3 regions of the Streptococcus taoyuanensis genome follow, and region 3 is predicted to be linked to each of the others. Evidence: predicted binding sites of a transcription regulator. Region 3 holds the regulator's gene; each other region holds the start of a gene.
The links. Region 3 encodes Rex, which represses fermentation and respiration genes when NADH is low (regulators of the CRP and FNR family bind a similar motif). Its sites were predicted from a motif close to TTGTGAANTANTTCACAA; they were not measured.
Positions count from the first base shown of each region.

Region 1 (9,956 bases), on a different contig from region 3:
TTTGCTAGCATAATCGCCAATCCACATGCCGACTTCAAAATGTTCAGCCCAAATATCGTGAATATGAGAATTCTTCCCTGGCGTTCCAGAAATGGCCTTGTACTGAGCGTTTTCACCATAGCGTGAACGAAGGTTGGAGGACAGATAGACATCGCTAAATTCAACATGGTTGTCTTGGTGAAGGAAGTCAAATCCACCGCCACCAGCTTGGTCACTAGTAAAATGCAGTTGGGTATGCCAGATACCAGCCCCTGAAATCTTCATATCGGAAGCATCGATACCGACTTTTCGATTGAGATTAAATCGCCCAGCTGGGATATAGACATTCTTTCCGGTTTGTTTAGCTTCATAAATCGCATCATAGAGGGCCTGGCTGTCATCAGTATCGTCGTTTGGCGTAGCTCCTTTAGAAACAATATTGATAGCGTTATCCCCTTGAGCAATCAGGTCTGGAGCTTGCTCAAATTCCACAAAGTCAAGACCATAATGGACGTCGTCTGACCTGTTTTTCACCAGTGAAACCACATCTCCTTTTTGAAGCTGAAGTCCTGGAAGGAGGCTGTGTACTTCATCAAATTGGAACCGAGCGCGTGTATCCGCCTGAGCACTATCATAAACACCTTTGTCATTCAAATACTGCCAGTTAGACGTAGATGAAAGATCCAATTGTTGAACACTGTGACCATTCACCTGAACATCGAGTTGTCCACTGGCTCCATCTGGTACCGTGTAGCGTACGGTTAAAGCATTGGCTGGTTCATTTACCTTAAAGGAGACACCATCTCCTTTTTCTTTTAAAGCGACATAAGTCTGATCAGAAGCTTCAATAGCTGTTGAGTGACTGTCTTGAGACTGCTCTACCTCTGCCTTTCCAAGGAGGTTCCCTTTGTCTGCCTCATAACGGGTGTAAGGCATAGATGCTCCATATTGGCTGGTATCTACTTGAGAGCTTGCGGGATCAGAAGTTGTCGCTTCTTGCCCTTGTGTTTGGACTTGTGCCTGCTCTCCAACTTGATCAGCTGCCACAGATTGTCCAGTTAAAAAACAAGCCCCCATGATCGCAATCACGACAGAAAAGACTCCAAGCTTAGACTTACGAATGCCAAAAATGATATCTTTGTTTAAATGATTCATGACACATTTCTCCTTATATTTTTTACAACGATTCTATCCTAATAAAAATTATCATGACAAACAAGGTGAATTGTGTGAATATTCTGTATCAATTTGTTGCAGAAATGTTAACCTTTTTATGTAGTAATAAAAGTGAGTAAGAAAAAAGAGGCTGAGAATGCTTTCTCAAACCTCTTTTGATGACACGAGCTTATTCCGCTTTTTTATTTGAAAATTGGCTATTGTAGAGCTCATAGTAGAATCCTTTATCTGCTAACAAGGATTGGTGATTTCCTTGCTCGATGATTTGGCCATCTTTGAGGACAAGGATTTTATCTGCTTCTTGAATGGTAGACAGGCGGTGAGCAATGACAAAGCTAGTCCGCCCTTTCATCAAATTCTTCATGGCTTTTTGAATCAAGAGTTCTAAACGCGTATCGACAGAAGACGTCGCTTCATCCAAAATCAAGATTTTAGGATCCGCTAGGAGCGCACGCGCAATGGTTAGGAGCTGCTTTTGCCCTAGAGAAATATTGCTAGACTCCTGGTTCATTTCCATATTGTAACCACCAGGGAGTGTCCGGATAAAGTGATCGACATTGGCTGCCTTGGCAGCTTCCACAATTTCTTCATCCGTTGCCTCGAGATTACCAAAGCGAAGGTTTTCTTTGATGGTTCCTTCATATAACCAAGCATCCTGAAGCACCATTCCGAATTGTTTGCGGTAATCTTGGCGAGATAGATGACGAATATCATGACCATCCACCGTAATCGATCCTGCAGTCACATCGTAAAAGCGCATCAGCAGATTAATCAGGGTTGTTTTCCCAGCTCCAGTCGGTCCGACAATGGCCACCATTTCACCTGGTTTGACTTCTAGGTTGAAATCACGAATCAAGGGTTTGTCCGCTACATATTGGAAATCAACGTTTTTAAAGCTAACTTGACCTGTCAAATCTCCAGAGAGGGTTTCTGTCACATCTGACACTTCATCTGGCTCATCCATAACTTGGAAAATCCGGTCTAGAGACGACTTAGCACTTTGTAGCTGTCCTGCCAATTGGGTCAAGTTTTGAATCGGTTGGTTGATTTGCCAAACATATTGAACGAAGGCCTGCATGTTCCCGACAGTCAAACGACCTGCTAACACTTGTAAGCCACCAAACAAAGCGATAATGAGATAGGTCAAATCTGAAATCCCATTTAATATCGGCATCATTAAGCCAGAAATGAAATTAGCCTTGAATCCTACTTTTTGAAGATGATGGGTAATATCATGAAACTCTTCCTGAGAAGATTTTTCCCGGACGTAGAGCTTAAGGACATTAAAGCCTGTTAAATTTTCTTGCACAAAGCCGTTCATTGCCCCCAAAACATCTGCCTGCTCTTTAAAGTAAGGCTGCGATTTTTTCATGATAAATCGAGCACTGAAATAAGTGATCGGAATGGACAAAATGACCACTAGCCCCAGCTGCATGTTTAAGTACAAGACCATGCTGATGACAAAGAGCAAGGTAAAGATAGCATTAACGATTTGTAAGAAGGACTGTTGCAAGGCATTCGAGACAGTTTCGACATCGCTAGTAAAACGTCCGAGCAAATCTCCGAACTGATGCCGGTCAAAAAAAGAAACGGGAATGTGATTGATTTTATGGGACAAATCATTTCGCATGTCCTGAACGGTCTTTTGAACAGCATTAGTCATGAAATAGTTGGAATAATAAGATCCCAACTCATAGAGGACCCCACGGAATAGATAGAGCGTCATAATGATCGCGATATAGGAGGTGTTAAGACCAGCTCCCGCAAGGCCTTTTGCCATATCCATGAGATTTTTTGTCAACTCAGTAATCGCAAGCCCCAAAACAAAGGGTTCGACAACACTCATGACGACACTCAGGATTTTTAAGAAAATGGACAAGCAAACTTCCAAGCGATAGGCTCTCAAATAAGTCCATAGTCTACTAAAACTGTTTTGTTCTTGTTTCATCTGCTTCTCCTTTCTATTCTTCTGTTAATGATGGACTATCGAGCTGCGAATTAGCAATTTCGCGATAGATCTCATTGCTTTCCATCAATTCATCGTGGGTTCCTCGACCAACGATTTCCCCTTGGTCCAAGACAATAATTTGATCCGCATCCATAATGGTTCCCACACGTTGCGCTACGATCAAGACGGTCGCATCTCCTGTAACTTCTTTGAGACGCTTCCGCAAAGTGGCATCCGTCTTGTAGTCCAAGGCAGAGAAGGAATCATCAAAAATAAAGACATCTGGATCTTTGACAACAGCACGTGCGATGGACAAGCGTTGTTTTTGACCACCTGAAAGATTGCTACCACCTTCTGCTAAATGCGTGTCGAAGCGTTCCTCACGGCTGTCGATAAATTCCTTGGCTTGGGAAATTTCAGCCGCTTGTTCTAGCTCTTGTACAGAGGCATCTTCTTTCCCATAACGAAGGTTTTCAGCAATGGTTCCTGTGAAGAGCAAGGCTTTTTGCGGAATAAAACCAATCTTTTGGCGAAGGGCTTTCAGATTGTAATCTCGTACATCCACACCATCCACCAAAATCTTTCCAAGTGTTACATCATAGAATCGAGGAATCAACTGCACAAGTGAAGATTTCCCAGATCCAGTCGACCCGATAAAGGCAATCGTTTCACCAGGTTTGGCCTGAAAAGAAATGTTGTGGAGAACCGGACTCTCTGTCTCACCTGGATAGGCAAAGGTGACATTGTCAAATTCCAAATAGCCACGAGATGCTGTCTCTGTTACACCATTCTCATTTGGATCAATCGAAATGGGCATGTCCATGATTTCCTTGAGCCGACGGCTAGAAACCGCAGTCCGAGGATATATGGTAAAGAGATTGGCTAAAAAGAGGAAAGATAAAAGCGCGTGGAAGCTATACTCAATAAAGGCAACCAAGTCCCCAATTTTCAAACTACCGTCATGAAGAGGATCCAAAGCAAACCAGACAATCGCCACAATCATAGCAATGATGATCTGCACAAATAGGGGTTCTGTCAAACCAGTTAGTTTGAACAATTTATTCGAGTTCTCTGCGTAGACTTCATTTTCAGCCGCAAATTTATCCTCTTGGAATTCTTCGCGGGCAAAGGCACGAATCACACGAAGTCCAGTCAAATTTTCACGTGCAAATTGATTCAGATGGTCCAGGGTCTTTTGTTGCTTCTCAGAAAGTGGACGTGTCTTGACTGCTACATACCAGACGACGACAGCAAGGAATGGTACAGATACCGCTACAATCCACGCTAAAGAAGGACTGGTTGTCAGAATCAAGAGAACACTGGAAACCATCATCAAGGGTGTGATGACCCCCATCTTTAACATAGAATCCGCAAACTGCATCAAAACAAAGGCATCTGAAGTCAAACGAGTGACCAATGACGATACCCCAATTTGCTCATACTCGCGATGCGAGTACTCCTGTAACTTAGCATAGAGGTCATTGCGCATATCGCGGACCATGGTGGTCGTTAGTTGACCAACCGCGTAAGACAAGATAATCCGTCCCACAATCCCAAGCAAAATAATCGCAAACATGACCCAGCCCCAGAAATACAATCGATCCACATCACGCGGGTTAATCCCCTCATCAATCATGCGAGCTAGAATCGTTGGCAAGCCCAAATTGACAATAACAAACAGGACCGCTGAAAATAGATTCAGGGCTAGCCACTTGGGATACTTTTTCAAGTAAGACCAAATATAAAGCATAGATGATTCTCCTTTTCCATAAATAATAACCTTGATCACACAGAAAAGAGGGAGCGAGACGAAATCATTTTCAAAGAAAATCATTCCTGCCCCAGTCCCATCTGTAGTCTCATTCATTATACCAAACTAGTCATAAAAGTAAAGCAAAAGAGAGTGGGACAGAAATCGGTAATTCGTTAGAATTCGATTTCGTCGTCCCACCTCCGCACAGTTGAGTAGGGCTGTAAAAGCTGATGAAATCAGCGTAGTAGAGCCCACTCAACCACTGCGTCTTGCTCGACAATCCAAAAATAATTGAGAGGCTAAGACTTTTGTCCCAGCCTCTTCAGTCGCTTTATTTTGTGCGTTTGAGTTTAGCATTTTTAAGAATCATAAGATCCCCTTGGTTGCTATTACTTAACTTAGAAAGATCAAATGTCAAATAGTCACCATCGACCTTATATGTAATCTTTTCTCCACTACCATCATTTGACGAGATTGTTTTCTCTTTTTGATTGATTTTGACATCATAAGATCGCTCATTCTTTTGACCAGCGACTTCACCCGCGATGCTGAGGGTTCCTTTAGAATCTTTGATCTTAATAGAAACTTCAAAATTAATAACGTCTCCAATAGACTCTAATTGACTACCTGATAAGCCCTGCTCTTCAAGAATTTTCTTGAGTTCAGTTTTTGTTGGTTTGTAGACATAAGTCCCATTATCACTTTTGGCACCACATGCCACCAAGAGGACTGCTGCAAAAACTGCAACGAAAGCTAAAAGAATACGTTTAATATTTTTCATAATCAATCTCCTAATGTATTTTATAATGAGATTTTACCACTATTTTCATACCGATTCAAGATGTTTTAAAGAAGAAAAAGAGCAGATCCCCTCTGCCCTTCTCTTGTATTATTTTGTACGTTTGAATTTAGCGTTTTTGAACATTTCCAAAGCGGCCTCATGACCTGAACTCTTTTCACCAGATAAATCAAAAGTGAACACATCGCCTGAAACTTTGTATTTAACCTTCTCACCTTCACCTGTTTTAGATTGAAGAGTTTTCTTTTGTTGGTCAACTTTCATATCAAATGATTGGTCAGTCTTTTGTCCCATCATTTCACCTTTAATTTTAAGGCTACCTGTTTTATCTTTAATGGTCACTGAAACTTCCAATTTAACATTGTCGATCAATGCATCTACACTTGAACTTGGAGCACCTTGTTCTTCAAGGATTTCCTTCACTTCAGTTTTTGATGGTTTGTAGACATAAGTCCCGTTATCACTTTTGGCACCGCATGCAACCAAGAGGACTGCTGCAAAAACAGCTACTACAGCCAAAAGAATACGTTTAAAGTTTTTCATAACTTCTCCTTTTTAGTTAGATTAACCCTATTATATCAACAATTCAGGCACACGGCAATGAAATATTACAATTGTAATACTCTTGTAATATATTTATCAACTAATATTAAAACGATTAAAAAGGCAGCATCCGTACCTACCTTCGCAAAATTATTTAACTTTTTTAAACTTAGCCATTTTTATATAGTTTACAAAAATATCAGAACCACTCGAGTTTGATTCTTTCACATCCATAAAGGTTAGCATATGATTAGAAATTTTATACGACATCTTTGTCCCACTGTCATCATTCTTCATTACAAATATTTTGTGTTTTTGGTCAACCTTAAAATCATAGGATTGATTGGTATTTTGAACATTTGATTTTATTTGAACCTTCATAACGCCTTCTTTGTCCTTAATGATAATCGAAACCCTAAATTTATAATCATCTGTAATGATATAAGCAAGTTGACTTGGTAGCATCTCCCTCACTTCTTCTGTTGAGGGTTCGAATGCATAAGTCCCATTATCACTTTTTGGACCACAGGCTACCAAGAGGACTGCTGCAAAAACAGCAACTAAAACCAAAAGAATCTGTTTATAATTTTTCATACCTTCTCCTTAGTTCATCGAATATCCCTATTATAACAACAATCTTGTCGTATCTCAATGAAATATTTGATGATACAGGGCTTGTAAAAATCATAAAAGAAAGAATGCACAAAAAAAAACCGAGGCCTAAACCTCGGTTTTGATTTTGATTGGAAACTCTATTATTTAAGAGTAACTGAAGCTCCAGCTTCTTCCAATTTACCTTTGATTTCTTCAGCTTCAGCAGCTGCAACACCTTCTTTGATGACACCAGGTGCACCATCAACAAGTTCTTTAGCTTCTTTAAGACCAAGACCAGTGATTTCACGTACAACTTTGATAACGCCGACTTTCTTGTCGCCTGCAGATGTCAATTCGATATCGAATGAATCTTTAGCAGCACCTGCGTCAGCAGCACCAGCTGCAGCAACAGCTACAGGAGCAGCTGCAGTTACACCAAATTCTTCTTCGATAGCTTTTACAAGGTCGTTCAATTCAAGGATTGAAGCTTCTTTAATTTCAGCAATAATGTTTTCAATGTTCAATGCCATTGTTATTTCCTCCAAATAAGTTTTAATTTTATGTTTTTATTTTTTTGTAGCTAGGCTACGCTGCGTAGCTTAAGATTAAGCTGCGTCTTCTTTGTTGTCTGCAACCGCTTTGACTGCAAGAGCAACGTTGCGCACTGGCGCTTGAAGTACAGAAAGGAGCATAGAAAGAAGTCCTTCGCGGTTTGGAAGAGTTGCAAGTGCAAGAATCTCTTCTTTAGATGCGACAGCGCCTTCGATTGCACCACCTTTAATTTCAAGTGCTTCAGCGTCTTTTGCAAAATCGTTCAAGATTTTCGCAGGTGCGATAACATCTTCGTTAGAAAATGCTACTGCAGAAGGTCCAACGAATACAGATGCAAGATCTTCAAGACCAGCTTTTTCAGCTGCACGACGCAAGATTGAGTTTTTGATAACTTTAAACTCAACTTCGCTTCCGCGAAGGTTGCGACGGAGAACTGTATCTTGCTCAACTGTCAAACCGCGAGAATCTACAACGACGATTGATGCAGCAGCTTTCATTTTTTCAGCTACCACGTCAACAAGTTCCGCTTTTTTAGCAATAATTGCTTCACTCATTAGTGTGTTCACCTCCGTAATTATTTTGCTTGGGGAATTTTTCCAAAAGAAAAACGCGCCCAAACCTAGACACGAAAGTACAATACGCTTCTTTTAATTGATACGTTTTGTCCTCGGTAGGATCTTTATGAGTCGAGCTCCCCTACTGTCTTAGGCAGTTTTTTCAAACCGTAGATTAGTTTATCATATATAAAAAAAGAATGCAAGTACTTTTGCAAACTTTTTTTATATTTTTTAATCGTTATAAAGACTCTTGATATTATTCAACCAAGCATAGGCTAGTCCCATTAGAACTCCTCCTCCTACCCAGTTGGCAAAGAAAGTCACGCAATAATGTCGTAAAATATTTAAAAACTCAAAATGCGGTAATTGGCTAGATACTGAATTAAAGCTTAATAATGAGAAGGAAGCAAAGTTTGCTGCCAAGTGTTCATTGGTCATAAAGACAAACATATAGATAGCTGAGAGGGCTAAGAGAACCTTGGCTGTTTCATCTTTGAAATATAGATAAGAAAGAATAGCAATATTTACGAAGATATTGGCAATAACTCCTTCAAAGAAAACCACTTGATTGCCTCGTTGGAGTTTATTTTCTGCTACCGTGGCTAGGAAACCTTTTGGATCGATATGTGCAAAGGCAGTTGTTTGATTGAAAAGAAAAGCGACGATTAAAGCACCAATTAAATTAAAGAAGGTACAATAAAGAAGAATTTCCAGCGCTTTCTTCCAATGAATTTTCTTTAGATAGGTACCCGCCGTCAAATACATCATATTTGAGGTGGTTAATTCCGCATTTAAGAATAGGAGATAAACCAAGCCCCAGGCAAAGATGAATGGAAATAGAAAACGACCAGATCCAGGTACAAAGGTATTTAATAAGTCTGCGGCAACTGCTCCGACCGCCGTACTTAAAGTAAGAAATCCTCCAGCAAAAATAGAACGGACTGCATAGCGCGTTTTAGATTTCTGATAGAGATCCTCTTTCTTATTACACGCCGCTCCTACTTTTTGAATGAAATTAGATTCAGACATAATATTCTCCTTATATAATGTTTGTGAATAAAATCATTATATCATAGAGAGAAAAGTTTGAAAAGGTTTTCAGGAAGAATTCTTGAATTTATAATATATACGTTTTAAATCATATACTGAGAAATAATAAAAAAACAGGCATTTGCCTGCTTTTCTTTTTTAATAGTTTAAACGGTTCGCCCAAGCGATATCCAAATTCAAGATTTCTTGTGAAGTGAACTGTTGACGATATGGATTGTATACCGAACCAGTGATACCACCCTGAACATTTGGTGAATCATATTGAGTCAAATTATAGGTTTCAATGATATGATTGAGCTTTGCGTAGTAGCTAGTATCTGTCGCATAAACACCTGTCAAAGCTGCTGTTGCGTCTTGATAACTTGATGTGTTACTCTTCCAAGCACCTGCAAAATGTCCTTGTTTCAAAACTGCTACATAGTCTTGCAATGATTCATAGTAAGATGGGTATGAACGGAAAGCATCATTAATCGTATACGCATTTCCAGCACCATCATCTTCCCAAGTTTGCATCACTGCAGATTGCCCAGCATAACTTCCTTTAATCCCAAAAAGGTTGTAGTGTGGATAGGAAGACAAACCAGACTGCCCTGATCCACTTTCCAAGATCGCTTGTGCAATCATAACTGAAGCATAAAGATCATTCTCTTGACCAAGCTGACGAGCTGACTCACCAATTTGTGAGATGAAAGCTTCAGTTGGGTCTGAGTATGCTTGGTAAGTTCCATCATTAGCACCAACTGATGTTACGTGCTCGCTCATAGCAGCAGCAAATGTCCCCACTGCTAATACAGAAACGAACAAACCAAATAATTTCGTTTTATTCCGTATTTTCTTTTTCATAATACAATTTATCTCCAATTAATTTTTTATCATCTTTTATCTTTATAGAGATTATACCATATAAATAGAAGAAAACAAAGCCACTTATATTACACTTCTATTACAATTGCGAGATAAATCCAAAACAAAAATGACATTTTCATGTCATTTCAATTTATTTCG
Region 1 covers NZ_JARQVW010000001.1:91,802-101,757, forward strand. Annotated here, with positions in the region: gene P5Y91_RS00435 (glycosyl hydrolase family 28-related protein) at 1-1,134, opposite strand, end outside; gene P5Y91_RS00440 (ABC transporter ATP-binding protein) at 1,325-3,103, opposite strand; gene P5Y91_RS00445 (ABC transporter ATP-binding protein) at 3,117-4,853, opposite strand; gene P5Y91_RS00450 (hypothetical protein) at 5,188-5,637, opposite strand; gene P5Y91_RS00455 (hypothetical protein) at 5,746-6,198, opposite strand; gene P5Y91_RS00460 (hypothetical protein) at 6,349-6,792, opposite strand; gene rplL (50S ribosomal protein L7/L12) at 6,954-7,322, opposite strand; gene rplJ (50S ribosomal protein L10) at 7,398-7,898, opposite strand; ribosomal protein L10 leader region at 7,937-8,071, opposite strand; gene P5Y91_RS00475 (formate/nitrite transporter family protein) at 8,133-8,930, opposite strand; gene P5Y91_RS00480 (glucosaminidase domain-containing protein) at 9,090-9,794, opposite strand; gene yihA (ribosome biogenesis GTP-binding protein YihA/YsxC) at 9,944-9,956, opposite strand, start outside.
Region 1: a site for Rex is predicted at 8,952-8,969, ahead of P5Y91_RS00475 (formate/nitrite transporter family protein). Genes of this name have one in related genera too.

Region 2 (9,956 bases), on a different contig from region 3:
CTGCAAGCAAGGTGACCCAAGCTAAGGTCCAGATGCTGATGTCCCATTTTACAAAATAGCCTTGTAAGAGGAGTAAGGCTGCTAATAGGATTAAGAATACTCCGATTAATTTTTTTCTCATAATATTACCTCATTTCATTTAGTCGTTCTTTTAAGAGTTGATAGTAGCGTCTAGATACGTGGACCTGCTTATGGGTCTGGTAGAAATTGACCGTGCTGGTCCCTGAAAAAGACTTTTCCAGAGAGTAGATCTGCTTTGCGTTGACAATGGTGGATTTGGAAATCCGACAAAAGGCGATGGGAAGCAGCTCCTCCAACTCATAGAGCTTCTGCTTGACCTCATAGGCCTCATCCTTGGTGTGTCCAAAAATCTTCTCCCCATCCGTCTCAAAAAAGAGGATCGATGCTACATCTAGAAAATACTCACTTCGATCCTTGTAGAAGGCTAGTGGAGCGATCTTTTGTTCGAGGATGCTCTCTTGCAGCTGGGTCAACTCCGGGGTCAAGCGCGGAGCTCGAATCAAGATCTCAGGCTCGTCCATAGATGGATCCAATTCGATTCTAACTTTCATAAAACTCCTTTCCCAACGTTTTGATAGTACCATTATAACAGCTGTTGAAAACAAAACAAGGGCTTTTCAGTAAGTGGCACGTTTTCCCCATCAAGAGGTAGTTTTTGAGAAGTAAAAAAGCTGATCAAGTGACCAGCCCTCCTTTATTTATTGCTTTCCTTGTCCGGTAAAAGAAAACTAAGACCTACGCAAGCGAGCACACCTGCTGTGATGACCAGACCATTTGAAACCGGCAGGACATCGTAAATCGCATTTGCGATCATAAATGCGATCAAGGCGCAGATAACACTTGCCTTGTAATCTTTTTTCAAGAGATTTTCAAGTGTAAAGAAAGCAAATAAGAGAACAGGGAACATAGGCCAGATATTCACATCGATCTTTGGAAAGCCAACCATTCCCATTGTGACAACCGCAAGAGCAGCAAGAATCAATCCAAGTCCAAGTAATTTTTTCATCATCATATACCTCGTTTTCAATATTCGGAAGTGTTTCTTCCTTTGATGATTCTATGATAGCAGAGAGCCCCAACGGCGACAAGGACTTTTGACTAAGTGGTCAAAAATGGCGCCTATGCGGTCAAAAAAGGAGCGAGACCGAACGAATATGTGATCACCATCATTCGTCGTCTCGCTCCTTTAAAGCAGTTTCTTCCTATGCCGATTGCAGGGATCGAACCTGTGACCTACGCGTTACGAGTGCGTTGCTCTACCAACTGAGCTAAATCGGCGATTACCTTCTTAGTATAGCACTCTGATAGCGGATGTCAAGCACTTTTAGTTGATCTTTTTAATCAGAATCTGACATGGATTCTGTGGATCCCATAGTTGCGGAAAAATCTCTAATTTTTTAAAACCAAGACTGCGATAAAAGACATTTGTTCGGTCATAATCTTTATTTGAACCTTCTGCGACTGTTTTGACCTGTAGGTAGTCCACTTGTTTGACTGCTTCTCTTTCTATAGTCGTAATTAATTCCCTTCCAATTCCTTGACCTTGGAATGATTTTTTCACGCCTAGACAGTCAATTTCAGCACAATCTTCACTCGAATATGATAAACTTATAAACCCTACTACATCACTTTCTTGATAAGCAGCCCAAACTCGTAAATCCTTAGCTCCTTCAATGTAGGCTTGCGTGCTTTCTGGTATTCCAAACCATTCTGGCAAATCCCTTAAAATCTCAGCGACAACTGCCATTTTTTGATCTTCACCCTTGACTTCTTTAATTACAAACATCATAAGTTCCTTTCTTGATTTTAGTCTTACTTTACCTCTTACGAACCAGCACTTTCGTAGGCATCCAATCCCCTGTCCCAAAGTTTGAGGGAAATAATAAAGAAAACAAGGGAAATCAGAATCAAACCACCAATATTAAAGAGTCCATCCTTGTCCTGCAAGAAATAGCTGGCAGGATAGTAGGCCGTAAAGGCGAAAGGTACAATAAAGCTAATTAACCAACGAAGGAGCGAATTGTAAATAGAAATAGGATACTTGGCAAAATCATTAAACATATAGAAAATGTAAATCATGGCACCTGACTGCTTGGTCCAAAAAGCGATGCTGGCTGTAGCAATTTTCAAGGAAGTATAAATCAAGGTCGCAAAAGGAATACAAACTAGAAAAATCAGGAATTTTGGAAGAGTCCAAGCAATGCTAGCCGCCGTTGTCGCTAGTAAAATTCCACCGACCAAAAGTTCACCCAAGGCATCAATCTGAAAGGTCTCAACGAGGATGTGAAAGAGAGGATTGATAGGACGAGTCAGATACTTGTCAAACTCCCCTTTTCGAACTAGTCGTTGACCTAAAGCCCAGAGATTGTCAAAAAAGAGATGATCTAGTCCCTTTGGAATTAAGGAAAATCCATAGATAAAGGCAATTTCTTGAAAAGTCCAACCTTCTAGGGAGGGAATGTGTTGAAAGATGACATTAAGAAACAAGAGGTTCAGGCCTTGAGTCAGAAAGACTCCCAACACACCAACCACAAAATCTACCTTGTATTCCATGATTTGCTTGATGTACTGTCTGATAAAAATCAGATGCATGCGTTGATATTTTTTCATACTAACCTCCCTGAATGGTGATAAATGACTGGACTCGTTTCCAAATCAACTGAGACAAGCCCACCATCACTATAAGCCAGAAAAGCTGAAGCAAAAGTGCTTGAAGAATCTGACTAGCATCGTATTTCCCAACAATAATCATGACCGGAGTGTAAATTAAGGATGAGAAAGGTAAGAAGGACAGAATATCTGAAATGACCTTTGGAAAGAAAGCCAAGGGAATCAAACTCCCAGACATAAAGGCCACTATGGAAGTCTTAAGTAGGTTGGAACCCCAAAGATTTTTAAATACAAAGGCTGAAAATCCAAAGCAGATATTAAAGAAAAAGTTAATCAGATAGGCCAGCGTTAAGCTAAAAAGATAAAGGGTAGTTAGTCCCAACACTTCTACAATTCCTTGCCCAGACAAGATTTTCATCAAAACCATGACACTTAAAAATGGCAGTCCAACAGAGATAAAAATCAACCACCTGGAACCAAGCTCCGTAAAGAGGTAAGAAGCCGCAAAATGCACTGGTCGCAACAAGCGCATGATAATGGAACCATCCTTGACCTCATCACCAATCATAAAGGAAGAATCCGACCTAGTCAGAAGATTAGTCACAAAACTCATGATGATGTAGAGGGTGATATCCGCCATACTGAAGCCCTGAATCAAAGGCTCCTGGGAGGAATCAAAGACAGCCTTCCATAGATAAAAAGCCACAAAAGCACCCATGACATCGCCAATCCGATAAAGAATAAAGTTGACTCGATAGCTAATCAACTCCTGAATCCCTGCATTGATAAAGGGTTTATAACGTCTCCACAATTTGACCATCTTAGAGCTCCTTTCGATAGAAGCGACGGATAATATCTTCAATATCCGTATCTACCATCTTCAAATCACGGACCTCAAAATCAGATAAGGTTTGCTTGATAATATCGGCCGACTGGTAGCGGGAACTATCGAATTCAATATTGAGAGTATTTCCTTGTCTATCAATGGACATATCAGGCAAACCCTCATAATGAGAGACTAGATGATTTTGACCTGGCGTCAGGTCAAAGGAGAGAGTCTTCATCTTTCCAAAGGTCTCCTTGAGCTGGCTCACCGTTCCATCAAAAATCTCTTGCCCCTTATCAATCATAAAAATCCGATCACAGAGTTGCTCAATATCACTCAAATCATGAGTAGTCAAGAGAATAGTTGTCTCTTCCTCCTGATTAATCTGGGTAATGGCCCGACGAATGTTGTCCTTGACAGACACATCCAAACCAATAGTCGGTTCATCTAAAAAGAGAACTTTGGGATTGTGAAGCAAGGAAGCCGCAATATCCGCCCGCATCCGTTGACCTAGTGAAAGAGTCCGCACAGGATCCTTGATAAATTCCTTCAAATCCAAAACTTCATTCAAAAAGTCCATGCGCTTATGGAAAAGCAAGTCCGGTACATCATAGATCTCTTTCAAAACCGTGTAGGTCTCTTGCAAAGCCAAATCCCACCATAGCTGGGTGCGTTGTCCGAAAACGACTCCAATATCCTTGACATAATCTTGGCGATTATCCTGGGGAATCTTGCCGTTAATCCGACAAAAGCCAGATGTGGGCTTCAAAATTCCTGTCAGCATTTTGATGGTGGTTGACTTCCCAGCACCATTTGCCCCTATAAATCCTAGAATCTGCCCTTTTGGAACTTCAAAAGTTAAATCCTTGACGGCTTCAAAGGTCTGCTTTTCAGGATGAATAAAGGAGCGCAAGGCTCCCTTTAACCCCGGCTCCTTAACTGTCTTCACAAAATTTTTCCGAAGATGTTGCACTTCTATCATTGCCATATCTATCTCCCTATCGTAAGAAGCAACATTGTATTTTTGACTACAAATATTCTAAATCCTTACTTTCTACACTTACTCAATATTATTACAGAAGGCTTTATACCAACCTATTATAATCCAATAAAAAAAAGAATGCAAGCGTTTGCTTATAGATTATGAAATTAGAAATTTCTCTCTTGAAATAATGCTTTTGAGTCAGAAATTCTGGTTTAATAGTTTCCTTAAAACACCAAAAAACCTGCCCTTAGGGGCAGGCTTATTGTTAAGAAAAAGAATTTTTTTAATCGAGAAAATTAACGATTCTACTGTTAATCCTTCAGCATTTAATTATTATCATCAGTCTCAATGGATTTTTAAGCCCTCAATTATTCTCTAAAAATTCTTTAATACGAGAAACAATAGCATCGCTTTGATAATGATAGAGGTCGTGAGGCGCATCCATATAGTCGACTTGAACATTAGACTGGTCGCTTGCAAATCTCTCTGCATAACGTTGCCACTCTGATTGGCTAAAGGTCGTGCCTTCACCGTTAGAAACCAGGAGTAAGGCTGGAATTTTCGGATTAATGCTAGATGGAACTTTCTTGGCATTTTCCTTTGCCAAACGGGATTCATGAAGCATGGCTTGTGACATCAACTGCTTATATGCTAGTAATTTATATTGTTGTCGTTCAGTTTCAGTCAGAGTTGGATTTTTTATATAAAAGGACTCAGGGAAATAACGGAGCAGGCCAATCTTACTCGTCCAATAGGCTAAGGTTATGAGAGTTGGGTGTTCTTTTAAATCTTCATAACTCGCTGGCAAGGCCCAATCCAGGCCAATCAAAGCCTTCACTTCATTCGGATATTTCTCTTGCCAAGCAAGACTCTCTAAACTAGCCATAGAATGCGAAATAATCACATAAGGACCTGAAACATGAGCTTGCGCCAAAGCTTGACGGGTCTCAGAAAGGACCTCCATCACATCTCTTGAACGATCACTATCTTGGCTAAAACCATATCCTGCTCGCTCCACGACAACAACTTTGTATTTTTGGGATAGGGAATCTGATAAATTCTTAAAGTCTAAAATAGGAGAGGCGATACCTGCACCGGAAAGAAAAACGATTGTTTGAGGTCCTTCTCCTTTAACAGAGACATTCATTCGATGTCCGTTGACCGTGACCTCTTTACCGATAGGAGTGAGAAGCTTACTTTCTTTTTGCAAACTAAGTTGGTGAAAACCAAATGTACCTCCTAGAAAAAGGATAAGAACAACAAAAATGATCCAGCTCCACAGTTTGAATTTTTTCATAGGCATATTGTACAAAAATTAAATCCTGGAAGCAACCTTTTCCATACAAAAAAACAAGATCCACATGAGACCTTGCTTTCCTGTTTTTAATTAAGCTTTGCCTTCTGAACCGAATACGTCGATACGTTCTTCAACAGCTGCTGTAATTGCTTCGAAACCTGGTTTCAAGAATTTACGTGGGTCGAAGAGTTTCTTCTTGTCGTATTCTGCTTCGTTTGCATCATATTCACGTACGAATTGACGAGTAGCATTTGCAAATGCGATTTGGCATTCAGTGTTCACGTTAACTTTCGCAACACCAAGTTTGATCGCTGCTTGGATTTGATCATCAGGGATACCTGATCCACCGTGCAATACGATTGGGAATCCTGGAACAGCTTCAGTCAATTTTTGCAAGTGGTCAAGGTGAAGACCTTTCCAGTTTGCTGGGTAAGGACCGTGGATGTTACCGATACCTGCAGCCAAGAAGTCGATTCCTGTAGCAACCATTGCTTTAGCGTCTTCGATTGGTGCCAATTCACCGTCACCGATGATACCGTCTTCTTCACCACCGATAGTACCAACTTCAGCTTCTACTGAGATACCTTTAGCATGAGCTTTTTCAACGACATCTTTCGCCAATTTAAGGTTTTCTTCAACTGGAAGGTGTGAACCGTCAAACATGATTGAAGTGTAACCAGCTTCGATACATTCAAGAGCATCGTCGTAGTGACCATGGTCAAGGTGAATAGCAACTGGTACAGTAATACCCATTGATTCTACAAGGTTTTCAATAAGGGCTTTACATACTTTGTAACCACCCATGTATTTAGCAGCACCCATAGAAGTTTGGATAAGTACTGGAGCTTTCTTAGCTTCTGCTGCACGCAAGATAGCTTGAGTCCACTCAAGGTTGTTTGTGTTAAATCCACCAACTGCATAACCATTGTCACGAGCTGCTTGGACAAATTTTTCTGCTGAAACGATTGCCATTTGTTATAGGCCTCCTATAAATTTTTGTGGGGTTAATCCCACTTACATTGTTTATTTTATCACTTTTTAGATGAAATTGCTAGCTTTTCCTGTAGCTTTAAGCGATTTCTTACGATAAATGAGGAGGAACCCTCTCCCTCCTAAGACTTCCATCCTATTCAAAAAGCAAAAAAGGAGCTTAAGCCCCTTTCAATCTTTCTCTTTAAAATTTTTTAACGAAAGGAGAAAAGCAATCCCGCAAATCACAAAGGATACCGCTGCAACCCATTGAGAATAGAAATAAGCAGCAAATAACTGACTGTCAGTAAACATTTTCCCAAGAAGTTCGTTTACCAAACCCTCAAGAACGGGAATATTCTCACCCACAGCAAGGATTGACGCAAGAAAGAGAATACTGCCCGCTATCAGAAAAAGATAAAGAATCCATTTTTTGATTCTTTTTTCATCTCTGAGCAGATACTGAGACGCCATCGCAATTAGAAAAATGAAAACATTCCATATGTTTAAGGCGATAAAGTATCTAAAGGTATATTTGTATGCGCCTATCCCCATCGCTAAAATCAGGATAGGACCGAAAAAATTAATGGCACTTCCCAATAGTGCAAAGAGGCCATCGACCAAAACCAGATACTTCTTCTTCATGTTCTCACCTCATCTCATACCTATTCTACCACAAAGATATTTGAAAACAAAAAAAGATAGCAGAAGCTATCTTGATCCGATGCGGAGAGAGGGACTTGAACCCTCACGACCTAAAGCGGTCACAGGATCCTTAGTCCTGCGCGTCTGCCAATTCCGCCATCCCCGCGATTGAGTACTTTACTAGTATATCAATCAACGACTTTTTTGTCAAGATTTTTTTCAAACTTTTTTCAGAGTTTGTCATTTTTTCACAAAAAGGGAGCAGGTCGAAGGACCTGCTCCCTTGATTTTTATTTGCTATCATGGTTTTCAACTGCCGCTGTGATAAAGGCTGTGTAAAGTCCTTCTGGGCGGTTTGGACGGCTTGACAATTCTGGGTGGTATTGGCAAGCAACAAAGAATTTGTTTTCTGGGATTTCAACGATTTCGACCAAACGGTTGTCTGGTGAAACGCCTGAGAAGACAAATCCTGCTTCTTCGAACTGTTCACGGAAAGCATTGTTAAACTCATAACGGTGACGGTGGCGACGTTGCACCACTTCTTGATTGTCATAGGCAGCGGCTGCTTTTGATCCTCGTTTGAGTTTAGATGGGTAAAGACCGAGACGGAGCGTTCCTCCCATGTCTTCCACATCGATTTGGTCCCGCATGATATCGATAATTGGATACTTGGTTTCTGGATCCAATTCGGATGAATTGGCCCCTTCCAAGCCTAAAACGTGACGGGCAAATTCGATACAGGTTAACTGCATACCCAAGCAGACACCCAACATTGGGACGTCCTGTTCACGCGCATACTTAATGGCTTGAATTTTTCCTTCTGTTCCCCGTTGACCAAAACCACCTGGGACGATGATTCCATCCGCATCTCCAAGAAGTTCTGCTACATTTTCGGCTGTCACATCATTGGCATTGACCCAATTAATCTTGACTTCTGCATCGTTGGCATACCCTGAGTGCTTCAAGGCCTCAACGACAGAAATGTAGGCATCTTGCAATTCTACGTATTTTCCAACCAAGGAAATCTTAACCTGTTTCTTGAGGTTCATGACCTTGTCGACCATCGCAGACCATTCTGTCATATCTGCTGCAGGAACATCCAATTTCAAATGGTCACAAACGATTTGGTCCATATTTTGTGCTTGCAAGTTCAATGGGATTTGGTACAAATGTTCCACATCAAGTGACTCAATGACAGCTTCTGGTGCGACATCACAGAATTGAGCCAACTTGTTCTTAATTCCTTGACCAGCTGGTTTTTCTGTACGGATGACCAACATATTTGGTTGAATCCCAAGACCACGCAATTCTTTCACTGAGTGTTGGGTCGGCTTGGTTTTCATTTCACCAGCAGCCTTCAAGTAAGGAAGAAGGGTGGTGTGGATGTACATAACATTTTCAGCCCCAACATCTGCCTTCATTTGACGAAGAGCTTCAAGGAATGGAAGGGACTCAATATCTCCAACTGTTCCTCCGACTTCTGTGATGATAACATCTGAATCTGTCGTCGTCGCTGCCCGTTTGATCTTCTCTTTCAAGGCATCTGTGATATGAGGAATGACCTGTACCGTCGCGCCCAAGTATTCTCCATGGCGTTCCCTACGAAGGACCTCACTATAAATTTTCCCTGTCGTCACATTTGAGTACTTATTCAGATTGATATCAATAAAGCGTTCATAGTGACCAAGGTCCAAGTCTGTCTCTGCACCATCGTCTGTGACAAATACTTCCCCGTGTTGGTAAGGACTCATCGTCCCGGGGTCGATATTGATATAAGGGTCAAATTTTTGGATCGTCACTTTCAATCCACGATTTTTAAGCAAGCGACCAAGACTTGCTGCGACAATCCCTTTCCCGATGGATGATACGACACCACCCGTTACAAAAATATATTTTGTTGACATGTGCTTTCCTCTTCTTCTAATGTTGTAGAGGCCATTCCTCTTTGCAGAAAAAACAAAAATAGCCCCCTAATCGCTAGGGAGCTCCGACCTCAAAATGAGGTGCCCGAACAATATCTTACCGCAAATGGTCTACTTTGTCAAATTGAAAATTTCATGAAAATATTTTTCGCTGTTTACACGACCTTTTCCACTCCATTTTGTGTGACGAGAAATTTCTCAAATTGAAGCTGAGGCATGCAAAGAGCAAGGTCCTTGTGGATTCGTTCCAGCGCTTCTATACGCATCTCGACTGACGTCTCAGCATTTCCTTGGATGACAAAGAGGGCGTTTTGCGTAGTCTCCTCAAATTTGTAATGGTCACTATCGCGTACATCCAACCAAGCCAGAACTCCTTTTTGATCCCGGTAGACAGGATCTGTCGGTGCGACATGTTTTTCACTAGAAAGGATCGGGAGGAAGAGATCGTCTCTTTGACTCAGTGTAAATTCAATCGGTCCCTCAATCTTATCTAGGTCATGTCCTCCGATCGCGAGAAAAGACTTCAGAGATTCGACATTATAGATATCGATGATGCTATTGATCTGAGGAAAAGCTCCTCGATGCTGGATGTTTCGGATGAGAGCTAGGACCGTTGGGGGATTTTTCTTGATGCTACGCCCTACTTTTTGCAAGAGGTCTGTATACCCTTTGATGACAGGA
Region 2 covers NZ_JARQVW010000017.1:367-10,322, reverse strand. Annotated here, with positions in the region: gene P5Y91_RS09375 (LiaF transmembrane domain-containing protein) at 1-121, opposite strand, end outside; gene P5Y91_RS09370 (LytTR family DNA-binding domain-containing protein) at 126-572, opposite strand; gene P5Y91_RS09365 (LiaF transmembrane domain-containing protein) at 716-1,027, opposite strand; tRNA gene P5Y91_RS09360 (tRNA-Thr) at 1,227-1,299, opposite strand; gene P5Y91_RS09355 (GNAT family N-acetyltransferase) at 1,346-1,807, opposite strand; gene P5Y91_RS09350 (ABC transporter permease) at 1,846-2,631, opposite strand; gene P5Y91_RS09345 (ABC transporter permease) at 2,633-3,451, opposite strand; gene P5Y91_RS09340 (ABC transporter ATP-binding protein) at 3,453-4,445, opposite strand; gene P5Y91_RS09335 (alpha/beta fold hydrolase) at 4,807-5,745, opposite strand; gene P5Y91_RS09330 (class II fructose-bisphosphate aldolase) at 5,830-6,711, opposite strand; gene P5Y91_RS09325 (hypothetical protein) at 6,901-7,353, opposite strand; tRNA gene P5Y91_RS09320 (tRNA-Leu) at 7,434-7,519, opposite strand; gene pyrG (CTP synthase) at 7,644-9,257, opposite strand; gene P5Y91_RS09310 (B3/B4 domain-containing protein) at 9,431-9,956, opposite strand, start outside.
Region 2: a site for Rex is predicted at 6,759-6,776, ahead of P5Y91_RS09330 (class II fructose-bisphosphate aldolase). Genes of this name have one in related genera too.

Region 3 (9,956 bases):
TGTTCTGCATCGTTCAATGGGATGTTCACTGGACGTACAATACCGTGTGCACCTACGATGGCAGGTTGACCGATAAAGACGTTGCTAACACCATATTGACCTTCTTGGAATACAGAAAGTGGAAGTACTGCATTTTCATCATCAAGGATTGCTTTAGTGATACGAGCAAGGGCAACAGCGATACCGTAGTATGTAGCACCTTTTTTGTTGATGATGGTGTAAGCAGCATCACGAACACCTTCGAACAATTCGATCAATTCAGTTTCTTGAACGTTTTGAGTGTCTTTAAGGAATTCTTCAAGGTTTACACCAGCGATGTTAGCGTGTGACCATACAGCGAATTCTGAGTCTCCATGTTCACCCATGATGTAGGCGTGCACTGAACGAGCATCAACGTCCAATTTTTCAGCAAGTGCTTGACGGAAACGAGCTGAGTCAAGAGAAGTACCAGAACCGATAACGCGTTCTTTAGGGAATCCTGAGAATTTCCATGTAGAGTATGTCAAAACGTCAACTGGGTTAGCAGCTACAAGGAAGATACCGTTAAATCCTGATTCAATAACTTGTGTTACGATTGATTTGTTAATGGCAAGGTTTTTACCAACAAGATCAAGGCGAGTTTCACCTGGTTTTTGAGGAGCACCTGCAGTAATTACAACAAGGTCAGCATCCGCACAGTCAGCGTACTCAGCCGCATAGATCTTCTTAGGTGAAGTGAAGGCAAGGGCGTGGCTAAGGTCAAGCGCATCTCCGACAGCTTTTTCGTGCAATTGAGGAATTTCGATAATTCCAAGCTCTTGTGCAATTCCTTGGTTGACAAGTGCAAATGCATAAGATGAACCTACGGCACCGTCACCGACAAGGATAACTTTTTTGTGTTGTTTAGTCAAATCCATGAGTCTAAACGTCTCCTTCATTTTTTTTTGAGATAGATTCTCATACGACTTCATTCTACCACTTTTGAAAGTCTTTGTCATCTGAAACAGTATGAATCCTTGATGTAAACGTTTTTACGTTTGTGTTCCTAAGAAGAAAAATAGGCTAAAATGTGTTATAATAGTATGGTGAATTAAGTAAAGAGAGGCATTTTTTGAATGCAGGATAATAATCTAATTGATGTGAATTTAACATCAGAAATGAAGACGAGTTTTATCGATTATGCGATGAGTGTTATCGTAGCTCGTGCCCTACCTGATGTTCGTGATGGTTTGAAACCTGTTCACCGTCGTATTTTGTATGGTATGAATGAATTGGGTGTTACGCCAGATAAACCACATAAGAAGTCAGCCCGTATCACAGGGGATGTTATGGGTAAATACCACCCACACGGGGATTCCTCTATTTATGAAGCCATGGTTCGGATGGCGCAATGGTGGAGCTATCGCTATATGCTAGTGGACGGCCATGGGAACTTTGGTTCTATGGACGGAGATGGGGCCGCTGCACAACGGTATACCGAAGCCCGTATGAGCAAGATCGCACTTGAGATGTTGCGGGATATCAATAAGAATACAGTTGATTTTGCAGATAACTATGATGCCAGTGAGCGGGAGCCCATGGTGCTACCAGCACGCTTCCCTAACCTTCTTGTGAATGGAGCTACAGGGATTGCTGTAGGTATGGCTACCAATATTCCACCTCATAATCTCGGTGAAACAATAGATGCCGTCAAATTGATGATGGACAATCCTGAAGTGACCACTCGTGAACTCATGGAAGTGCTGCCTGGTCCAGATTTTCCAACCGGAGCCTTGGTCATGGGGAAATCAGGTATTCATAAGGCCTATGAAACAGGGAAAGGTTCAATTGTTCTTCGTTCTCGTACAGAAATTGAAGTGACCAAGAGTGGCCGTGAACGGATTGTTGTTACTGAGTTCCCTTATATGGTCAATAAAACCAAGGTTCACGAGCACATCGTTCGCTTGGTGCAAGAAAAACGGATCGAAGGGATTACAGCTGTACGTGATGAATCAAACCGTGAAGGGGTTCGTTTTGTGATTGAGGTCCGCCGAGATGCTTCGGCTAACGTTATTTTGAACAACCTCTTTAAGATGACACAAATGCAAACCAATTTTGGTTTCAATATGTTGGCGATCCAAAATGGTGTTCCAAAGATTCTTTCTCTTCGACAAATTTTAGGGGCTTATATTGAGCACCAGAAAGAAGTGGTGACTCGACGGACCATCTTTGATAAAGAAAAAGCGGAAGCACGTGCCCATATCTTAGAAGGTTTGCTCATTGCCTTGGATCACATCGATGAAGTGATCCGAATTATCCGCAATAGCCGGACAGACGCTGAAGCACAAGCTGAATTGATGGCTAAATTCAAGCTTTCTGAACGTCAAAGTCAAGCCATTTTGGACATGCGTCTTCGTCGTTTGACCGGTTTGGAACGAGACAAGATCCAAAGTGAATATGATGATTTGGTTGCCTTGATTGCTGATTTGGCTGACATTTTGGCGAAGCCAGAACGTGTGGCGACCATCATCAAGGAAGAATTGGAAGAAGTCAAACGCAAGTTTGGCGATGCTCGCCGAACTGAGTTGATGGTTGGAGAAGTCCTTTCTCTTGAAGATGAGGACTTGATTGAAGAAACAGATGTCTTGATCACCCTTTCTAACAAAGGCTACATCAAACGTTTGGATCAAGCGGAATTTACGGCTCAAAAACGTGGTGGACGTGGGGTTCAAGGAACTGGTGTCAAAGATGATGACTTTGTCCGTGAACTGGTCTCTACGAGCACCCATGATCATTTGCTCTTCTTTACCAATAAGGGGCGTGTCTATCGTCTGAAAGGATATGAAATTCCAGAATATGGCCGGACAGCCAAAGGATTACCAATCGTCAATCTCTTAAAATTGGACGAAGGTGAATCGATTCAAACCATTATCAATGTGGAGCAAGACCGCAGTGACGAAGCTTATCTCTTCTTTACGACGCGACAAGGTTTAGTCAAGCGGACCAATGTAGCTGAATTTTCAAATATTCGTCAGAACGGTCTCAAAGCTCTGAATCTGCGTGTTGAGGATGAATTGATCAATGTCTTCCTTACAGATGGCAATGCTGACGTCATTATCGGTACCAAGTATGGTTATTCTGTCCGCTTTAATGAGGCTGTAGTCCGCAATATGGGACGTTCTGCCACAGGTGTACGTGGTGTGAATCTCCGCGAAGGAGACAAGGTTGTTGGGGCTAGTGTCGTTACGGATCAAGATGAAGTATTGATCATCACTGAAAAAGGGTATGGTAAGCGTACAATGGCTAGCGAATACCCAACCAAAGGCCGTGGTGGTAAAGGTATCAAAACAGCCAATATTACAGAGAAAAATGGTCCTTTAGCTGGTCTTTTAACCGTTAAAGGGGATGAAGATCTGATGATCATTACCGATACCGGAGTTATGATCCGGACAGGTGTTGGGAATATCTCTCAAACGGGTCGTTCAACTCAGGGTGTCAAAGTCATGAGACTGGATCAGGATGCGAAAATTGTGACCTTTACAACAGTCCAGCCCGATGAAAAAGATGAAGAAGTAGTGGAAGAAAACGAATAGATAAGGGGACAGCATGTCACGCAAAAGAAAAAAGAAAAAGAGTTTACGCAATACTCTTATCAACATCGTTGCAACACTTTTGATTATTCTCTCGCTTCTCTTGATTTTCAATGCTCCGATCCGAAACATGATTATGGTTTGGCATACCAACCAATATCAGGTTAGCAAGGTCGATAAAAAGACTATTGATAAAAACAAAGAAGTGAAGACGAGCTTTGATTTCAAACATGTCCAGTCACTCTCGACGGAAGCCGTGATCAATGCCCAATGGCAGGCTCAAAAACTTCCTGTAATTGGGGGGATTTCGATTCCTGAATTGAACATGAACCTTCCAATTTTTAAAGGACTCGAAAACGTAGCCCTTTACTATGGAGCAGGGACTATGAAGGAAAACCAAGTCATGGGACAAGGCAATTATTCTCTTGCTAGTCACCACGTATTTGGCCTTACTGGAGCAAATGCCATGCTGTTCTCACCATTAGAGAAAGCCAAGGCTGGTATGAAGATCTACATCACGGACAAAGAAAAAATCTATACTTATGTCATCTCGTCTGTTGAGACAGTGACTCCAGACCGTGTAGATGTCATTCAAGATCGTGAAGGTGTTAATGAAATCACCTTGGTGACCTGTGAGGATGCTGCAGCGACTTACCGTACGATTGTAAAAGGAAACTTGGAAACCTCTGTTGACTATGACAAGGCTCCAAAGGACATCCTGGATTCATTCAGCAAGTCTTATAATCAAATGCAACTTTAAGAAATAAAGCCCGAGGCAGAGATGCCGGGGCTTTTTTCTTTATAGTATGGCATGAAATAACTAAAGGATTCTTGTAAAATTGTAAGCGATTGGTAATATAATGTAAGGAATTTGTCATAATATTGAGGGAAAATAGGTATATAATAAGAGGAGAAAGAGTATGATAAGGAGGTAGAATAGTGACAAAAGAGCGAATTTATCATCTCTTGCATCATTTCTATAATCTCTTAATAAATGATTTTCCACGAAATGGATTAATTACGAAAGGAATCTACGAAGTAGAGCAAGTCTACCAAACCTTAGAAGCCATTCCTCAGAGTCAGGAGTACTTGATCCGCTGTGAAATTCAACAGTTTTTAAAGGAGCTTGAACAAGTTCAAACAGGTTATCAGATCCGCTTTAATAAAGATGAAGTCTTAGTGTTAGATGATTTGAAGCAAGAAATCGCCAGTAAATAATGAAAGGTCGTTATTTTCTCAATTTATTACGAATTAATAAGTGAGGAGGAAATTATGTACGACATATCATTTATTGAACCATCTTTGCTTCCTAGGGAGCGCTTAGTTTCTGAAGGGGTGGATAAGCTAAGTCATCAGGAATTGTTATCCATTCTCTTACGGACAGGTAACAAGCAAAAAAGCGTTTATGAGATTGCACAAGGTCTTTTGAGCTCGGTAAATAGTTTAAAGGAGTTAGGGCAATTAACCCTAGAGGAGCTACAGGAAATCTCTGGCATTGGGCGAGTGAAGGCCATCGAACTTCAGGCTGTTATTGAGTTTGGACGAAGGATTCATAAAGATGAACTAATGAGTTCCGAACAAATCATGAGTAGTCAGAAATTGGCCCATAAAATTCAACAGGAAATTGGCCATAAAAAGCAGGAGCACCTAGTTGCCCTTTATTTGAATACCCAAAATGAAATTATTCATCAACAGACGATCTTTATTGGAACAGTGAATCGAAGTATCGCGGAGCCGCGTGAAATCCTGCATTATGCACTGAAGCACATGGCAACCTCCATTATCTTGGCTCACAATCATCCATCTGGTGCTGTGTTCCCCAGTAAAAATGATGATGAAGTCACTCAGCGAGTCTTAGAGGCCTGTGAAGTAATGGGGTTGACCCTATTGGATCATTTGATTGTATCCGAAGAAAACTACTATAGTTATCGAGAAGAAACGGATTATTTGGTATAAAAAAGGTTGGAACCTTCTTGTTCCAACCTTTTTGTTGTTGAAGTATAAGTCTTTATTCTTCGTTTTTACGCATAAAATAAAGAAGTGTTTGCAATTCACTAGTAAGATCGACATATTGGACAACAACCTCTTTAGGAACTGTCAGATGGACTGGAGAAAAGCTTAGAATTCCTTTGACACCAGCATCTACTAAAAGACTAGCAACTTCTTGAGCCTTAACACTTGGAACAGTTAGAACGGCTGTTTGAATGCCTTCTTTTTTGAGATTCTCTTTGATCGTAGAAATCCCATAAATGGGGATCCCATCCTTACTTTTGGTATTAATCAGTTCATGATCATCTACATCAAAAGCCATGACAATTTTCATTTTATTTCGCTCATGGAAACGGTAATTAAGAAGGGCGCTTCCCATATTTCCGATCCCAACAATAGCGACATTAGTAATAGCATTGTCATTTAAAAGATCTGCAAAGAAGTTCATCAGTTTTTTTACATCATAACCAAATCCACGTCTTCCCAATTCACCAAAATAAGAAAAATCTCTGCGAACAGTAGCAGAGTCAATCCCAATTGCATCCGCAATTTGCTTGGAATTGGCGCGCTCTATTTTTTCAGAGTTAAAGCGTTTAAAAATGCGGTAGTAGAGCGATAAGCGTTTTGCTGTTGCGCGTGGAATTGGAGTATTTTTATCATGTTTCACAATATCACAACCTTTCCCTCTTATTGTATAGGAAGATTGTGAAAAAATCAACTATCTTGAACGGTTTTTCAAAAATATTTTTGTCTAAAGAAAAAGCTGATGGCGATGGAGAGTTCCATCAACATCAGCTTAGTTTTCAGCTTGCTCTACCTTTTTCAAAAAAGCATAGAGTCCATCGACTCGCCCTGTATAGGGGAGTTTTTCTCCCTTGTATTCAATGGATACGATTGAGTAAAAGTCAGGCAGGGTTACACAGCCTGAAAAATCGAGGATGCAGGCTGCAAGGTCGGGATAAGTAGTCGTTCGTTCTACTTGGTAAGCGTCGATATAAGTTAGGGTTACCATATTAGGCCTCTGTTTTGTTGAAAATTTCTCTTTCGACAAGACTATCCATTAAGAAATAGAATTTTTGTTGGATAATGTCATTTTCTGGATTTTTAAAGATATTCACCAGGCGAAGCCCAGACTTGTCTGTAATATTGATCTTAAAACCTGTCAAATCTTTATTGAAAATGATTTTAAGTAGGAAGCCTTCGCCGCTATTTGGAACGGCCTCGAGCAAACGATTTAACTCGTAATTTCCAACTTTTGTAACAGCAAATGTATTGTCACGTAAGGTATATTTTTTAACATTTGGGTGTAGACTATAGGTATATTTGCAGTCTTTCAATGAAACACTTGTTTCAAAAGCCATATTGTTCTCCTATGATAAAATTTCTTTAAGTTTTGAGAGGAAGTCTTGAACCTCCTCTACGGTATTGAGTTCTGAAAAACTAATTCGAAGGGATTCTTTTAGGCGTGAGCTATCTTTTCCATAGAGCGCCTCAAGGACATGGCTGGGTTGAACTGTACCGGCGGTACAAGCAGAACCTGTAGAGACAGAAATTCCAGCAAGATCGAGTCGCATCAATAATACATCATTTTGGACACCCGGAAAGCCAAGGTTCCAAACAAATGGAAGATGATCGTCATTCGCATTTACGTAGTAGTCGTAGGCTGCTAAACCATTGACTAGTTCCTGGCCAAGTTTTTGAACCTGGTTGAAATTTTCTTCTTGATGAAGTGTAGCTTGCTGAAGCGCGGTTGCCATCCCGACAATTGAAATGAGATTTTCCGTGCTGGCTCTCATCTTACTTTCCTGATCCCCACCATGTAAGAGATTATCAAAATCTGGGGCGGCCGCATAAAGGAAGCCGACGCCCTTTGGTCCATGGAATTTGTGGGCAGAAGCACTGAGAAAATCAATCCCCAACTCTTCGGGATAGACAGGGACCTTTCCAATTGCTTGGACAGCATCAACGTGAAAGGCAGCTGGATGATCTTTTAAGAGTTCTCCGATTTCTTTAATCGGTAGAAGATCGCCTGTCTCGTTATTGGCAAACATGGTAGAGACAAGAATGGTATCCGGTCTAAGAGCCGCCTTGATATCACTAGCCTGAATGCGTCCATCTCTTGGTTGGACGATCGTAACTTCAAATCCGAAACGTTCAACAAGATATTCGATGGGTTCTAGAACCGCATGGTGTTCCAAAGCGGTAGTAATGATGTGTTTGCCATCTGCTTGGTGTTTCAAGCAGTAGCCTTTTATAACGGTATTATTACTTTCTGATCCACCTGAGGTGAAAAAAATCCGATTTGGAAGAGTATGGAGGGACTGAGCAATCTGCTCGCGAGACTCTCGAAGGAGTTTACTAGCCATCCGCCCATGAGCATGAAGGCTCGATGGATTTCCAAAAGTGGTCTTCATAGTTTCAGACATTTTATCAATGACTTCAGGTAGAAGGGGAGTTGTTGCGGCATTATCAAAATATATCACATTAAGACCTTATTTCTTGTGGTAGGCAAATAGAGGACTAACAGGTTTTCTTTCTTGAATGCGAACAATAGCTTCAGCGATCAGTTCGCTAGCTGTCAGATAGTTAATATTTTTAGGAGTTGGTCCGTTTGGAGCAACAGAATCGGTTACTAAGATTTCTTTGATCGGAGCTTGGTCTAATAACTCGACAGCACCTTTCACAAATAAACCATGGCTTGATACAGCATAAATTTCAGTAGCACCTTCGCGTTCGACGATTTTCGCAGCTTCTGAGAATGTCTTACCGGTATTGAGGATATCGTCAATCAAGATTGCTTTCTTATCTTTGACATCCCCGATAATATAGCCATAATCACGGTTTGCATCATCTTGCTCGTAATCAATGATCGCAATCGGTGCATCAAGATATTCAGCTAAACTACGAGCTCGTTTGACACCTGAATTTTTAGGGCTGACGACGACGACATCAGGCCCTGTTAGACCTTTATTAATGTAGTGTTCTGCAAAGAGTGGAATGGTAAAGAGGTTATCCACGGCAATATCGAAGAAACCTTGAACCTGCACCGCATGAAGATCCAGTGTGACAACGCGATCCACCCCAGCTTTGACCAACATGTTTGCGACGAGTTTAGCAGTAATTGGTTCACGAGGAGCAGCAGTCCGGTCTTGGCGGGCATAACCGAAGTAAGGCATGACCACATTGACAGTATTTGCGCTGGCCCGTTGGCAAGCATCTACCATAATTAACAGTTCCATCAAGTGATTGTTGACCGGGAAACTGGTTGATTGAATGATATAAATATCATATCCACGAACACTTTCCTCAATATTGACTTGGATTTCACCATCTGAAAATTGACGGGATGAAATTTTCCCAAGTGGAACCCCAGCATGATCCGCGATTTTTTGCGCAATCTCTGGATTTGAATTGAGAGAGAAGAGCTTCATATTTTTTTTATCTGACATGTGATTCCAACCTCATTTAGATTTTTGATCTTAGCACTATTTTAGCAAAAATTTGCGATAATTTCAGCTATTTTACAATCTTTCCGCCAATCTGGCGATTTTATTTTTTGCAGCTTTGTAGACGATTCCATGCTCTTTGATGAACTGATGGAAATTTTCTTCCTGCTCAGCTGTTTCGACCTCGATTTCCAACTCATAATCTTCAGTGTCTAGATAGAGACTGTGGTCCAGCGCCACTAAGCCTGCATCAGTTTCTTTTTCGAATCGTTCTGTTGTAAGGCTTCCCCAGACCGCGAGTTGCTCAACTGGGATTTCTTTAGATTTCAAGAGTTTTTTGATTTCTCCGTCAGGAAACTGTTGGTGTTGAAGGATCGCGTCGGTTTCTTCTGGGCTGAGGTTTTGATTGTACTCGAAATGGCCAACATCTTCAGGGACTTTGAGAGTCAATTCAGCCTGATCTGTGAAAGTACGCACCCGCAAGGCCATTTTTTCCTTACGGATGAGCTGGTCGGGTGTATCGATATAGTGATTGGTTTGGACAACCAATTCTGTATCAGCAAAAAGTGGAAGGAGGGATTGGTATTCCTCCTTGTCTAGCATGGTTTTGTATTCAATTTCTAAATGGTTCATTTTGTGGTCCTTTGCTTTTTTTCAAAAGCGATTCATGATATAATAAGAGATGTGTTTATTGTATACAAAAATGGTTCAGATTACAAGGTGGTAGGATGGCAATTGATTGGGAAAACTTCTTAGATCCGTATATCCAAGCAGTTGGGGAATTAAAAATCAAACTGCGTGGGATTCGTAAGCAATATCGTAAGCAACAAAAGCATTCTCCAATTGAGTTTGTTACAGGACGGGTCAAGCCGATTGAGAGCATTCGCGAAAAGATGATCCGAAGAAATATTTCTGAAGAAAATCTGGCTCAGGATATGCAAGATATTGCTGGTCTTCGCATCATGGTCCAGTT
Region 3 covers NZ_JARQVW010000015.1:40,434-50,389, forward strand. Annotated here, with positions in the region: gene P5Y91_RS08930 (L-lactate dehydrogenase) at 1-896, opposite strand, end outside; gene gyrA (DNA gyrase subunit A) at 1,095-3,551, shown strand; gene P5Y91_RS08940 (class A sortase) at 3,565-4,308, shown strand; gene P5Y91_RS08945 (hypothetical protein) at 4,488-4,766, shown strand; gene radC (RadC family protein) at 4,821-5,504, shown strand; gene P5Y91_RS08955 (redox-sensing transcriptional repressor Rex) at 5,557-6,204, opposite strand; gene P5Y91_RS08960 (DUF4649 family protein) at 6,334-6,549, opposite strand; gene P5Y91_RS08965 (DUF1831 domain-containing protein) at 6,551-6,898, opposite strand; gene P5Y91_RS08970 (cysteine desulfurase family protein) at 6,908-8,020, opposite strand; gene P5Y91_RS08975 (ribose-phosphate diphosphokinase) at 8,030-8,986, opposite strand; gene P5Y91_RS08980 (CYTH domain-containing protein) at 9,059-9,616, opposite strand; gene yjbM (GTP diphosphokinase) at 9,712-9,956, shown strand, end outside.